One region of the Erwinia sorbitola genome, then DNA from elsewhere that is predicted to be linked to it. Evidence: predicted binding sites of a transcription regulator. Region 1 holds the regulator's gene; each other region holds the start of a gene.
What was found. The regulator CRP, encoded in region 1, controls carbon source genes, mostly activating them, when cyclic AMP is high. The targets are predictions, from matches to a motif close to ATGTGANNNNNNTCACAT.
Positions count from the first base shown of each region.

Region 1 (3,143 bases):
ATCCATATCTGCACGTAAAGCAATACAGCGGTCGCCATGCGGCCCGGCAAGCTCTGCCAGCACGCTATTTGGCGTCGGCCGGGTGAGGGTTAACGGGCCAAACTTTGCCAGTTCAGCGGCAACATAATCTGCCGTTCCCTGCTCATGAAAAGAGAGTTCAGCGTTTGCGTGAATATGACGCCGCCATTGCAGTACCTTTGATGTGACATCGTGAATTAAACTCTCAGTATTCATCAGTGCTCCTTGATTGGTTGCAAGGTTAAGACCACAAACCAGACAACCCGGACGTTCGTTTAACCAGCCCGCAGGCCAGCAAGAAAGAAAGCAAAACAAGGAAAAATATACTGCTGGAGTCATCCACTCGCTGTGGCGTGAAATGCGGGTAGTTACCGTTCCGCATGATGTGCAGAAAATTGGCTATCAAAGGGGACAAATCGAAACAGGGAGGGGAAGATCACGGCAAGCTGCATCAGTTTCGGGCGGCCTGATAAGACCGCCGATTGGATTAAATCATCACTATCAGGTCAGCTCTATCACTTCATAGCTGTGGGTGATCTCCACGCTTTTCCCCAGCATAATCGCCACTGAGCAATATTTCTCTGCGGAGAGATCGACCGCACGTGATACCGCTTTATCGCCCAGAGCCTTGCCGCTGACAATAAAGTGCAGGTTGATATGGGTGAAAATGCGTGGAGCCTCTTCACGGCGTTCTGACGTCAGTTTAACCTCACAGTCGGCGACATCGTTACGGCCTTTCTGCAAAATAGACACCACGTCGATAGCACTACAGCCCCCGGCCGCCATCAGCACCATTTCCATCGGGCTGGGAGCTTTATCCCCTGCATTTCCATCCATCAGAATCTGATGGCCTGAGGAGGATTCTCCCAAAAACGTCATTCCTTCAACCCACTTAACTCGTGCATGCATCGCAAAATCCTCTCATTGAACCAGTGCAGAAAGAGTACGCTGCGCTAACAAAAACGGCAACGCCGCCGTTTTACAACTATGCTGAAGCGAGACAACAGAAGACAGTCTTGTAAAGCTGTGCTACAAACGAGGCTGCAATATTTTACTGGCATGAGAATGCACAGTAAAAACGGGACGACAGCTCGAGCCATGCTCCTAACAGAGGCCCGTACAAATTTCCTATGGGAACGCTTGACTATTTCAACGCCTGGCAGGGATTTAGCCCTGTATATCCAGCCTCCTCGCGCAGCAGTTCGGCGGCAACGCCTCTGTCACTCGTAGATGAAGGGTATATTTAGGCACGATTACAACAGAGGATAACAGCGAATGGTTCTCGGCAAACCGCAAACAGACCCTACTCTCGAATGGTTCCTGTCTCATTGCCATATTCACAAATATCCATCCAAAAGCACTCTGATTCATCAGGGTGAGAAGGCGGAAACCCTCTACTATATCGTTAAAGGATCGGTAGCGGTGTTAATCAAGGATGAAGAAGGCAAAGAGATGATCCTCTCCTACCTCAACCAGGGCGACTTTATTGGCGAACTGGGTCTCTTTGAAGAGGGGCAGGAGCGTAGTGCGTGGGTACGTGCGAAAACAGCCTGTGAAGTGGCTGAAATTTCCTATAAAAAATTCCGTCAGTTGATTCAGGTGAATCCTGACATTCTGATGCGCCTGTCTTCACAGATGGCGCGTCGCCTGCAAGTCACCTCAGAGAAAGTGGGTAACTTAGCTTTCCTTGATGTGACCGGACGCATCGCCCAGACGTTACTGAATCTGGCGAAACAACCGGATGCCATGACTCACCCGGATGGTATGCAGATTAAAATCACCCGTCAGGAGATCGGCCAGATCGTCGGCTGCTCCCGTGAAACCGTAGGTCGTATTCTGAAAATGCTGGAAGATCAGAACCTGATCTCCGCACATGGTAAAACCATCGTTGTTTACGGCACACGTTAACCGGCTCTGAACCCACGGCGCGACCCCCTGTCGCGCCGTTTTTATTTGGTGTGGCTCATGTGGCGGAGAATCATCTATCATCCCGAAGTGAACTATGCACTCAGGCAGACGCTGGTGCTCTGTTTACCTGTGGCGATCGGCTGGATGCTCGGCCATCTGCAAAACGGCCTGCTGTTCTCTTTAGTTCCTGCCTGCTGTAACAATGCTGGTCTTGATACCCCGCACAAGCGTTTCTTTAAACGCCTGATCGTCGGAGGCTGCCTGTTTGCCTTCAGCAGCTTTTTGATTCAATACGCTGGTGCCGAAGGGGTTCCCCTACCGCTGATCCTGCTGGTGATGGCGCTACTGCTTGGCGTCACCGGTGAGATCAGCCCGCTGCACGCACGTCTGCTTCCCGCATCGCTGATTGCCGCTATCTTCACCCTCAGCCTGGCCGGACGCATGCCAATGTGGCAGCCGCCGCTGCTCTATATTCTTGGCACTGTCTGGTACGGCGCTTTTAACTGGTTCTGGTTCAGGCTGTGGAAAGAGCAGCCGATGCGTGAAACACTCAGCCTGCTGTATCGGGAACTTGCCGACTATTGCGAAGCCAAATATAGCCTGCTTACCCGGCTTACCGACCCGCAAACTGCCTTGCCACCGCTGCTGGCGCGCCAGCAAAAAGCCGTCGATCTGATTAATACCTGCTACCAACAGATGCATATGCTTTCGGCCAGCCGCGATAGCCACTACCAGCGTCTGACACGGGCATTTCAGGTGGCGCTTGATTTACAGGAGCATATAGCGGTCAGCCTGCATCAGCCGGAGGAGGTGCAGAAGCTGGTGGAGCAGAGCCACGCCGAGGCGGTGATCCGCTGGAATGCGCAAACCATCGCCGCCCGCCTGCGCGTGCTGGCCGACGACATTCTCTACCACCGTTTTCCAGAGCGTTTCACCATGGAGAAACAGCTTCAGGCACTGGAGAAGATCTCCCGTCAGCATCCGGATAATCCGGTCGGCCACTTCTGCTACTACCACTTCAGCCGCATCGCCCGCGTGCTGCGTACCCAGCGTCCACTGTACCGCCGTGACCTGATGGCCGATCGCCAGCGCCGCCTGCCGCTGCTTCCTGCGTTGAAAAATTACCTGTCGTTAAAATCTTCAGCCCTGCGCACTGCCGCGCGTTATGCGGTGATGCTGGCCTTTGCCAGTTCACTGGCGCTGTTCTTCAACCTGCC
Region 1 is NZ_CP046509.1:381,687-384,829, reverse strand. Features, by position in the region: gene GN242_RS01635 (amidohydrolase) at 1-234, opposite strand, end outside; gene GN242_RS01630 (OsmC family protein) at 520-927, opposite strand; gene crp (cAMP-activated global transcriptional regulator CRP) at 1,294-1,926, shown strand; gene GN242_RS01620 (YccS/YhfK family putative transporter) at 1,984-3,143, shown strand, end outside.

Region 2 (3,143 bases), 950 kb from region 1:
ACGATCCTTATGCATTTGTACGCGCGGCTTATTTCCAGCATCATGATTTCCTTGCCAGTGACGGAAAATTAACTCCGCAGGAAAATCCAAACGCTGACGCGATTAAAAATGATTTGGGTGATATTGATTCTCAGTAATTGATACAGCCAGAGGCGCTGAGTAGAGAGGATAATACCGCTCTCTTTTGGAAATAAAAAAACCCCACGATGTGGGGTTTTTTATATCTGAAATAAGCGTGGCGATCAGAACTTATAGTTAAAGCTGGCACCGTAAAGCCAGGCTTTACCGCTGGAAGTAAAGGTATAAGGCGTTGCCTGCCCATTTTGCGCGGTGGCAATCGGATCGGTTCCCTCTTTAACGGTTACTTTCTGGCCGTGCATATATGAGATACCGACATCGACTGACGCATCTTTATTAAAGGCGTAAGAGGTACCGGCACTCAGCCACAGGCGATCCTGATCCGGGATAGAGATAGAGCGTTTATCCGATGGAACCGGGCTGTCATCGAAAGCGATACCGGTACGGAATGTCCAGTTTTCATCGTAGAAGTAGCTGGTTCCCAGTGCGATGCGGTAAGCGTCATGGAAGCTTTCATCTTTGTAGAACAGCTCCTGGCCGTTACTTCCGGTGGCTTTCAGCTCCTGGAACTGGCTCCAGCTGGTATAGGCCATGCTGTAGTGAACCGCCCACTGAGGTGCCACTTTATGGTAGCCGGAAATTTCCCACATCTCAGGCAGATTCAGTGTTAATGCGCCTGAAACAGTATTGCCGCCGGTACCGGAAGGCAGGCCAAACTGACCGCCGATTGGGTTATACGCTACGGGAATATCGCTGCTGTAATCCCCGTCGAAGTCGATTTTAACTTCTGAACGGTAGCTCAGGCCGAAGCGGTTATTCTCATCCACTTCATACAGAACCCCCGCATTCCAGCCGTATCCCCACTCATCGCCTTTCAGATGTGCGATTTGGGTATCTGCCGGAGCAGCAGGCAGGCCCGCTGCGGGTAAGAATCCGCCCAGCTCACCGATATTTCGTTCGATTTTCGCCCGGGCATAAACCGCATCAAAGCCTACGCCTACGCTGAAGTTCTGGTTAATACGATAGGCGGTGCTCAGATTAAGATTCATCGTCATCAGATCGGTTTTACCCCCGAACGGGCCGCCGGCATAACCGTCGTTGAACTCCGTCGCCAGACCGTAGTTACTGGTAGCGGAAGCCCCAATCCACCACTGATCGTTAAGCGGCTGGACGTAATGAATATTTGGCACCCACTGAGTTGGGGCAATATTATCGGCATTCAGACTATTACCTGCGCCTGACTGCCCTTGAATATTTACATCGGGGTCGATAAATACCGCACCGATGGAGAACATAGGTCGATCCATTAATGCCATGGTAGCCGGATTACGGCTGGCCGATGCGGCGGTATCACCCATCGCACCTTCGCCTGAATAAGCGCGCCCGAGGCCAATACTGGAAAATTCATTCAGTTGAAAGCCAGCCGATAAAGCATTCGAAGAAACAAGCGCCACTGCTGCTGCGAGTGCAGACTTAGCGAACAGGTTTTTATGGTTCATGACCACAACCTCATTATCTGATTTTTATTAAACTCTGTTACTCAACGTAACAAGGGATCGCGGATTCTAGGGACTGACAGACAACGAACAAATCAGACCAGTGGGCCAAGTATAGGTCTGACCTGTACACATGTTGCAATAATGTTTTCCACTTATTTCAAAAATGATGCTGGAAAAGCGATCTGGATAACAAAAAACTTACACTTGGATTAACTGCGCCTCAGTGTGACTTGTTTCGGATCAAATAATAGTGTGATTTTCATCACTTAATGCGTTCATTTTCCCCGATAGCTGGAGCTGAATGAGGGGCGGGCGTAGACTAATATCCATCTAACTTACTTTTGCCGCCCGCACCGTGACGGCAAGCCGGAGGATCTATGACCGACGCTATTAACCGCTGTAATGCCAGTGAAACTGCCGCGTGCTGCTGTCTCGATGTTGGAACAGTGCTGGATAATACTGACTGCACCGCCACCTACAGCCATAAATTTGAGCGACGCGACCAGGCCGAAGCTATGCTGCAAGAGCTGAGTGATAAAGCCCGTGCCGTTGAGTCAGAACCCTGCCTGATCGAGAGCCGCTTCAGCGAATTGCCGGACGGTGTGCAGCTGGACGTTAACTTCACCTTTAGCTGCCAGGCAGAAACGATGATTTTCCAGCTGGGCCTGCGCTAATCTCCCGGTGGAGGGCATCCGCCCTCCGCCAGAATCGTGTCTGTTATCTCATTTCTTCCCTTCTGTCATAGCGCCCGTCATTATTCTGGTTAACACTGATCAGGTCAGACCTCTTGGCAATGATGCCGTTTATCTAAGCTATGCTCCCGTTTATGTGCTTGCAGCCAACGCGTCTGCAACACCTCGTCACGGTGAATAACAAGGTGAGAATAATGAGTAAAGCCATACCCTTGCTGACACGTCAGGGTGACCGTATCGCCATTACCCATGGGCTGCGCACTCCTTTTGCCCGTCAGGCCACCGCTTTTCACGGCATTCCTGCACTGGAGCTGGGGCGTATGCTGGTCAGTGAACTGCTGGCGCGCAGCGAAATCCCTGTTGATGCCATCGGGCAGCTGGTTTTTGGTCAGGTGGTGCAGATGCCGGAAGCGCCCAACATTGCCCGCGAAATTGTGCTGGCAAGCGGCCTGAGCGTCCATACCGATGCCTACAGCGTCAGCCGCGCCTGCGCAACCAGTTTTCAGGCGGTGGCAAATGTGAGCGAAAGCCTGCTGGCGGGCACCATCCAGGCAGGTATAGCCGGAGGTGCAGACTCCTCATCCGTGCTGCCGATTGGCGTCAGCAAAACGCTGGCACGGGCGCTACTGGATCTCAGTAAAGCGCGTACTTTAGGACAAAAACTGAAAATTTTCAGCCAGCTGCGCCCCCGCGACCTGCTGCCGGTGCCGCCTGCGGTGGCAGAATACTCAACCGGTCTGCGAATGGGCGATACCGCCGAACAGATGGCTAAAGATCATGGTATTACCCGCGAGCAGCAGGATGCGCTGGCACACCGTTCTCATCTGCATGCAGCCCGCGCATGGCAGCAGGGCCTGCTAAATGACGAAGTGAT
Region 2 is NZ_CP046509.1:1,335,556-1,338,698, forward strand. Features, by position in the region: gene mlaA (phospholipid-binding lipoprotein MlaA) at 1-137, shown strand, start outside; gene fadL (long-chain fatty acid transporter FadL) at 243-1,577, opposite strand; gene GN242_RS06055 (YfcZ/YiiS family protein) at 1,955-2,251, shown strand; gene fadI (acetyl-CoA C-acyltransferase FadI) at 2,464-3,143, shown strand, end outside.
Region 2: GN242_RS06055 (YfcZ/YiiS family protein) is a predicted target of CRP. The motif match lies at 1,828-1,845, and genes of this name have one in related genera.

Region 3 (3,143 bases), 1.5 Mb from region 1:
TTCCGGGGCAAGATCCAGCGTATGCTGCCCTTCAGCCACCCGCAGCCCCTGATGTTCAATACGCCAGTGCAGCTGCTCGTTGTCACAGCGGCGGAACAGGTATTCGCTGTTAACACGCACGGTTAATGGCGCGGTACAGGTCAGCTCAAACTGGAAGAACTGCTGGGCGCGCTGGGCTTCAAACAGTGCCGGATGAGGAGTGCGATCGGCAAATACCAGCCCGTTCATACAGAACTGACGGTCATTGGGGGTATCGCCAAAATCACCGCCGTAAGCCTGGAAAGGAGTACCGTTTTCGTCATGGTGCGTCAGGCTCTGATCGACCCAGTCCCAGACAAAACCGCCCTGCAAACGTGGGAACTGGCGGAAGGCCTGCCAGTAACGATCGAAACCGCCAAAACTGTTGCCCATCGCATGGGCATACTCGCAAAGGATCAGCGGGCGGTTCTCCTCCGGCAGACCGATCCACTTTTTAATCGACCATTTAGGTACCGCATCAAACGGTTGATCCTGATCGACACGTGCATACATCGGGCAAATGATATCGGTGGCGGCTGTAGCGGCCCCGCCGCCTTCATACTGAACCGGACGAGTTGGATCCTGGCTTTTAATCCAGCGATACAGCGCATCGTGGGTGCTGCCATGGCCGGACTCATTACCCAGCGACCAGATAATAATGCAGGCATGGTTACGATCGCGCTGCACCATGCGAGTCACGCGTTCACTGAAGGCGTTGAACCAGGCGGGATCGTCAGACAGCCGGTTCATCGGCTGCATCCCGTGGGTTTCGATATTGGCCTCATCGACCACATACAGTCCAAAGCGGTCGCACAGGCGATACCATAGCGGATGGTTTGGATAATGAGAGCAGCGCACCGCATTAAAATTATGCTGCTTCATAAGCAGGATATCTTGAATCATGGTGGCTTCATCTACCGCCTGCCCATGCTCAGGATGATGCTCATGGCGGTTAGTGCCACGAATCAGCAGCGCCTTGCCGTTAAGCTTCAGCAGCCCACCGCTGACCTCGACGTGACGGAAGCCTGCGTCATAAGCTTCTGCCTCAATCAGGGTGCCATCGGCATCCAGCAGAGCTACTACCAAGCGATAAAGATCAGGAGTTTCAGCGCTCCAGAGCAGGGGGCGATCGACGTGCAGCGTCAGGCGTGTGCGATCGAGGTAGCGTCCACGTTCGTCGATAATTTCAGTGCCAAACGGCTGCTGATATTGGGCAATCTGCTGCTCTTCTCGCCACAGCGTAACCTGTAATTGATAGTCGCTGGCATCCGTCAGCGAAGTGAGGGCCAGCACTTTTAACTGTGCAGAGCGATACTCCGGGCTGAGGTGCGTTTCGATCTGAACATCACACAGCCTGATCGCGGGCTTATGCAGCAGGCTGACATCGCGGAAGATCCCGCTCATGCGCCACATATCCTGGTCTTCAAGATAGCTGCCGTCACACCAGCGCAATACCATCACGGCAATACGGTTCTCACCCGCCTGCAAACTCTGGCTGAGGTCAAACTCAGCGGGCAGGCGGCTGTCCTGGGAGTAACCGATAAATTCCCCGTTACACCACAGATAGAAGGCGGAGTTGACGCCATCAAAAATAATACGCGTCTGGCCACTGTCCAGCCAGTCAGCATGACAATCGAATGTGAGCGAGTAACATCCGGTGGGGTTCTCGGCCGGAACGTAGGGGGGATCAACCGGGATCGGATACTGTACGTTGGTATATATCGGCGCATCATAGCCCGCCATCTGCCAGTTAGCGGGAACGATTAAGCGGTCTGACTGTGGTAAATCGGCGCTGATCCACTCATCAGGAACTGACTCCGGGCGAGAGAAATAACTGAAACACCACTCTCCATTCAGCTTCCGGATACTTGGGCTGGTGCTATCGTCCCTTGCTGCCTCCACGTTTCGCCAGCTGGCAAAAGGAGGATGGGCAGGCAGACGGTTAAGCTGCGTGACCGCCGGATTTTCCCAGTGACGCTGAGACAGTAGCTGTTGCAGAGAGAGTGGTGCGAAGTCGGTCATGCCAGATTCCTCGAAAATGTTATGCGCTCACATTGATGCTGAACAGCCATGAAGTAAAGAAAAAATAGCGTGGTATGCGATGCCGATCTCAACATTTTCCGCTGAAGATAATCGGTAAATGTCCCGTCTGCCGCAGGGTTATAGCGGGAAAATAGCGGTAAAACAGCAGGAAAGCGTTAAGCGTCGTTACCTCCGGTTAAAACGGCGGGGAACCAGAGTATTCTGCATTGTGGGTGACAGATGTGACGCTTACTATCAGCGCCAGTTGTTATTCACAGCAATACCAGGGGTTATCATGGTTCGTATTATTAAAACAGTCAGTATTATTGCGCTGGTCGCAGCATTAAGCGGTTGTCTGTTTCCACCTCCGGGTGGTGGCGGTGGCTGGGGAGGAGGACATGGCGGCGGCGGTGGCGGCGGCCCTCGCGGTGGCTTTATGGAGCAGGGGCGCTAGAGAGTGACAGGTCGGGGACGAATTCCGTTCCCGATTTATTTCTGGCCGTTGATAAACAGCCGTCATTCAGCGAAACGTTTCGCATAAAAATAGTGCATTAATTGCTCTGTTTTGGGGCATAAGTCACGAAATTATAACGTGAATATCAGTTTTCTTTTTTTTATGAGAATGATACCGTCTTGCTTTAACTCGCTGAGACAGTCGCATGAAAAATCTCATTGCTGAATTACTGGTCAGACTGGCGGAAAAAGAAGAAGAGTCAAAGGAACTGGTCGCTCAGGTTGAAGCGCTGGAAATTGTGGTGACGGCACTGCTGCGCAAGCTGGATAGCAATCAGCTACAGCAGATCAACACCAGTATTTCTGAGGCAATGCACACCGCATCAACCTCAATGGCTCCTGACTATACTAAAGACGCCTCTATGCTGGAAAACTATATCCAGCGCCTGCTGAATCATCCCCGGCAGTAATTTCCAGCCTGATTAAAACGCGGTCGTGCTCACATGTATGTGGCGATGCGCGTATTAATATCACCTTTCTTAAATTTCCCTGCCGATTCACTCGCTGAAAATAAAAGCCATGCCACACTGATATTGTGCTTATAACCAAATTGGGATGGTATGTGAATGAAAGTTCAATTACTGATAGCA
Region 3 is NZ_CP046509.1:3,628,779-3,631,921, reverse strand. Features, by position in the region: gene GN242_RS16500 (beta-galactosidase) at 1-2,040, opposite strand, end outside; gene GN242_RS21665 (hypothetical protein) at 2,336-2,494, shown strand; gene iraP (anti-adapter protein IraP) at 2,700-2,963, shown strand; gene GN242_RS16490 (PsiF family protein) at 3,120-3,143, shown strand, end outside.
Region 3: GN242_RS16500 (beta-galactosidase) is a predicted target of CRP. The motif match lies at 2,115-2,132, and genes of this name have one in related genera.

Region 4 (3,143 bases), 1.1 Mb from region 1:
ATCAGCGGAATGGCATCAACGGTGGCGGTAATATCACGCGTTGCATAGAAACGTTTATCTGCCGGAGCCAGCGAGGTGGTCTGGCCAATAATTGCCACACCCACATCTTTAATAATCTGGCGGAAACGATCGTCCTCAGGGAAAATATCAAATCCCGGAATCGCTTCCAGCTTATCCAGCGTACCGCCGGTATGACCCAGGCCACGGCCGGAAATCATCGGCACATAGCCGCCGCAGGCCGCTACCATCGGCCCAAGCATCAGAGAGGTGACGTCGCCTACACCGCCGGTTGAGTGCTTATCCACGATCGGGCCGTTGAGGTTCAGCGCTTTCCAGTCCAGTACTGAACCAGAGTCACGCATCGCCATGGTCAGCGCCACGCGCTCAGGCAGTGACATATCCTGGAAATAGATGGTCATTGCCAGCGCGGCAATCTGCCCTTCCGATACCGTGTTGTCGCGTACGCCAAAGATGAAGGAGCGAATCTCTTCTTCACTTAACGTATGCCCGTCACGCTTTTTACGAATAATCTCTTGTGGCAGGAACATGGTTACCCCCAGTATTTAAATAAAAGTCCGTTTCAAACAGGTGTGATTGGTACAGCCTGTTAGTATTTGCTATTGCTGGTGGCACCGGTGAAACCTGCCGCATTCAGCAGGCTGGCAAGCAGGCTGGAGGCACCAAAACGGAAATGACGGGCATCAGCCCAGCCGGTGCCGAGAATGTCATCGGCCAGTTTCAGATAGATCGCGGCATCGTCGGCGGTGCGCACACCACCCGCAGGTTTAAAGCCGACCTGCTGTTTCACGCCTTTTTCGGCGATCACACGCATCATGATTTCAGCCACTTCCGGGGTCGCATTTACTGGCACTTTACCGGTAGAGGTTTTGATAAAGTCAGCGCCCGCATCAATTGAGATTTCAGAAGCTTTACGGATCAGCGCTTCTTCTTTCAGCTCACCGGTTTCGATAATTACTTTTAGCAGCACGTTCGCTTCAGAACACGCCTTTTTACACGCTTTTACCAGCTCAAAACCGACAGTTTCATTACCGGCGATCAGGGCGCGGTATGGGAATACCACGTCAACTTCATCAGCGCCGTAGGCGATGGCTGCACGGGTTTCCGCCACTGCGATATCAATATCGTCGTTGCCGTGCGGGAAGTTAGTAACGGTCGCAATGCGGATATCCGGAGTGCCCTGCTCACGCAGGGTCTTACGTGCAATCGGGATAAAGCGCGGATAAATGCAGATGGCCGCGGTATTGCCGCCCGGAGATTTCGCCTGATGGCAGAGTTCAATAACTTTTGCATCAGTATCGTCGTCATTCAGGGTGGTTAAATCCATCAGTTGCAGCGCACGCAGCGCCTGAGTTTTTACATCGGACATTGTAGTCTCCAGACAGTTTCGGTTAGGGCTCGGTTGAGAGGTTCAAACCATTGTCGCCCTGTAATGTTAGAATTATAACACTGAGCATTAGACTATTTTGTGGCGCATTTCACAATAAAAGGATTCTTATTTCATAAATATTGTTCGGATGATGAGCAAGATCACAACTAAAAGCAGTTTTAAGCTCAACAGCGACACTCTGAAGGTCACAGTGAAATGTTATAATTATAACATTTGTGCTTTTTGTCGCTAAGGGCGCTAAAAGTTCAGGCCACTCACACGCCAAATATCAGGCGCGTGTTTTCTCGCAGGGTATCAGCAATGTGCTGCGGGGATTCAGGTCTGAGTGCGCACAGTGTTTGCCAGACATCCTTCACCCGCTCAGGACGGTTAGGCTGCCCCTGAAACCCCTGTAATGGCATATCCGGTGAGTCGGTTTCCAGCAGCAGCGAGGCCAGAGGGAGACGGGAAAATGTCTGGCGGGTTTTACTGGCACGCTCATAGGTAATGGTGCCGCCAACGCCTATCGCATACCCGGCGCGGATAAACGCCAGCGCCTGCTGCTCGCTCCCGGCAAACCCGTGCACCACTCCGCGGCGTGGCAGGTCGATACGGCGCAGCTGCATCGCCAGCTTGTCATGGGAACGACGCGAATGCAGGATCACCGGCAAATCATAATTGCGCGCCAGCCGAAGCTGCGCATCCAGCAGCGCCTGCTGGCGCTCAAATTGCGGGTTTTCAATAAAGAGGTCGAGGCCAATCTCCCCGATAGCCACCAGCTTGTCAGGCCGACGTTGCAGATGCTGCTCCAGCATCGCCAGATCCTCTGGCTGATGCTCCGCTATCGCCATCGGATGCACTCCCAGCGCGGCATACACCGCCTGGTGCTGCTCTGCCAGCGCCATCACCGTATCAAAGCGCGCAGCGGAAACGCCCACGGCGATGATCTTCTCCACGCCTGCGGCAGCAGCACGGGTCAGACTGGCTGTTTCGTCACCAACAAATGGCGGAAAATCAAAATGGCAGTGGGTATCAACAAAGCGTAACGTCATGCCCGCGATCCTTTTAAATCGTGATTACTGGCTAAAGCGTAGCGTGTTTATAAGGCAGATAACAGGGGGGAATAGCGGGAGGGAGCGGGGTAAACAGGCTGAAAAAAACTCAGGTATCCTCTCATCTGAACAGAGAGGATACCTGTTATCGGTCACCTGCGTGAGGCATATGCATCTTGTACAGAGCACGCCTCAGGCAATGGCACTAAAGTTTTTTACGTCCGGTAAACAGACTGATAAGAAAGATCACGATACCGACAACAAAGACGATTTTTGCTGCCCATGCCGCTGTACCTGCCAAACCACCGAAACCTAACGCTGCTGCAATCAGCGCGATGATCAGAAAAATAATACCCCATCGAAACATGTGTCTCTCCTTACCAGTAGTGAAATCGAACTTACCCGTGACACTTCGCGCTGCCGGAGGCTGACGGGCATACCGCCTGCCCGCAACCCGAACTGTTTTGGGTATTTTTTTATCATTCACATCACCTGCATCGCAGGGGTGAATGTTTTTTCTTTGTCGCTGAAATAACGGGCAGCCCCTGACTCTCGGGCTGCCGTGTTATTACGATTTAACGGTCAAATCGTTTTTAACGCTTTTCACGCCTTCAATGGCTTTAGCAATGCCTTCAGCTCGTTCAGACTGCGCCTGAGTTTTTACCGTACCGGACAGCTGTACCACGCCATTGGTGGTTTCCACT
Region 4 is NZ_CP046509.1:3,974,386-3,977,528, forward strand. Features, by position in the region: gene deoA (thymidine phosphorylase) at 1-548, opposite strand, end outside; gene deoC (deoxyribose-phosphate aldolase) at 608-1,387, opposite strand; gene GN242_RS18080 (TatD family hydrolase) at 1,663-2,439, opposite strand; gene GN242_RS18085 (DUF1328 domain-containing protein) at 2,645-2,806, opposite strand; gene osmY (molecular chaperone OsmY) at 3,008-3,143, opposite strand, start outside.
Region 4: deoC (deoxyribose-phosphate aldolase) is a predicted target of CRP. The motif match lies at 1,485-1,502, and genes of this name have one in related genera.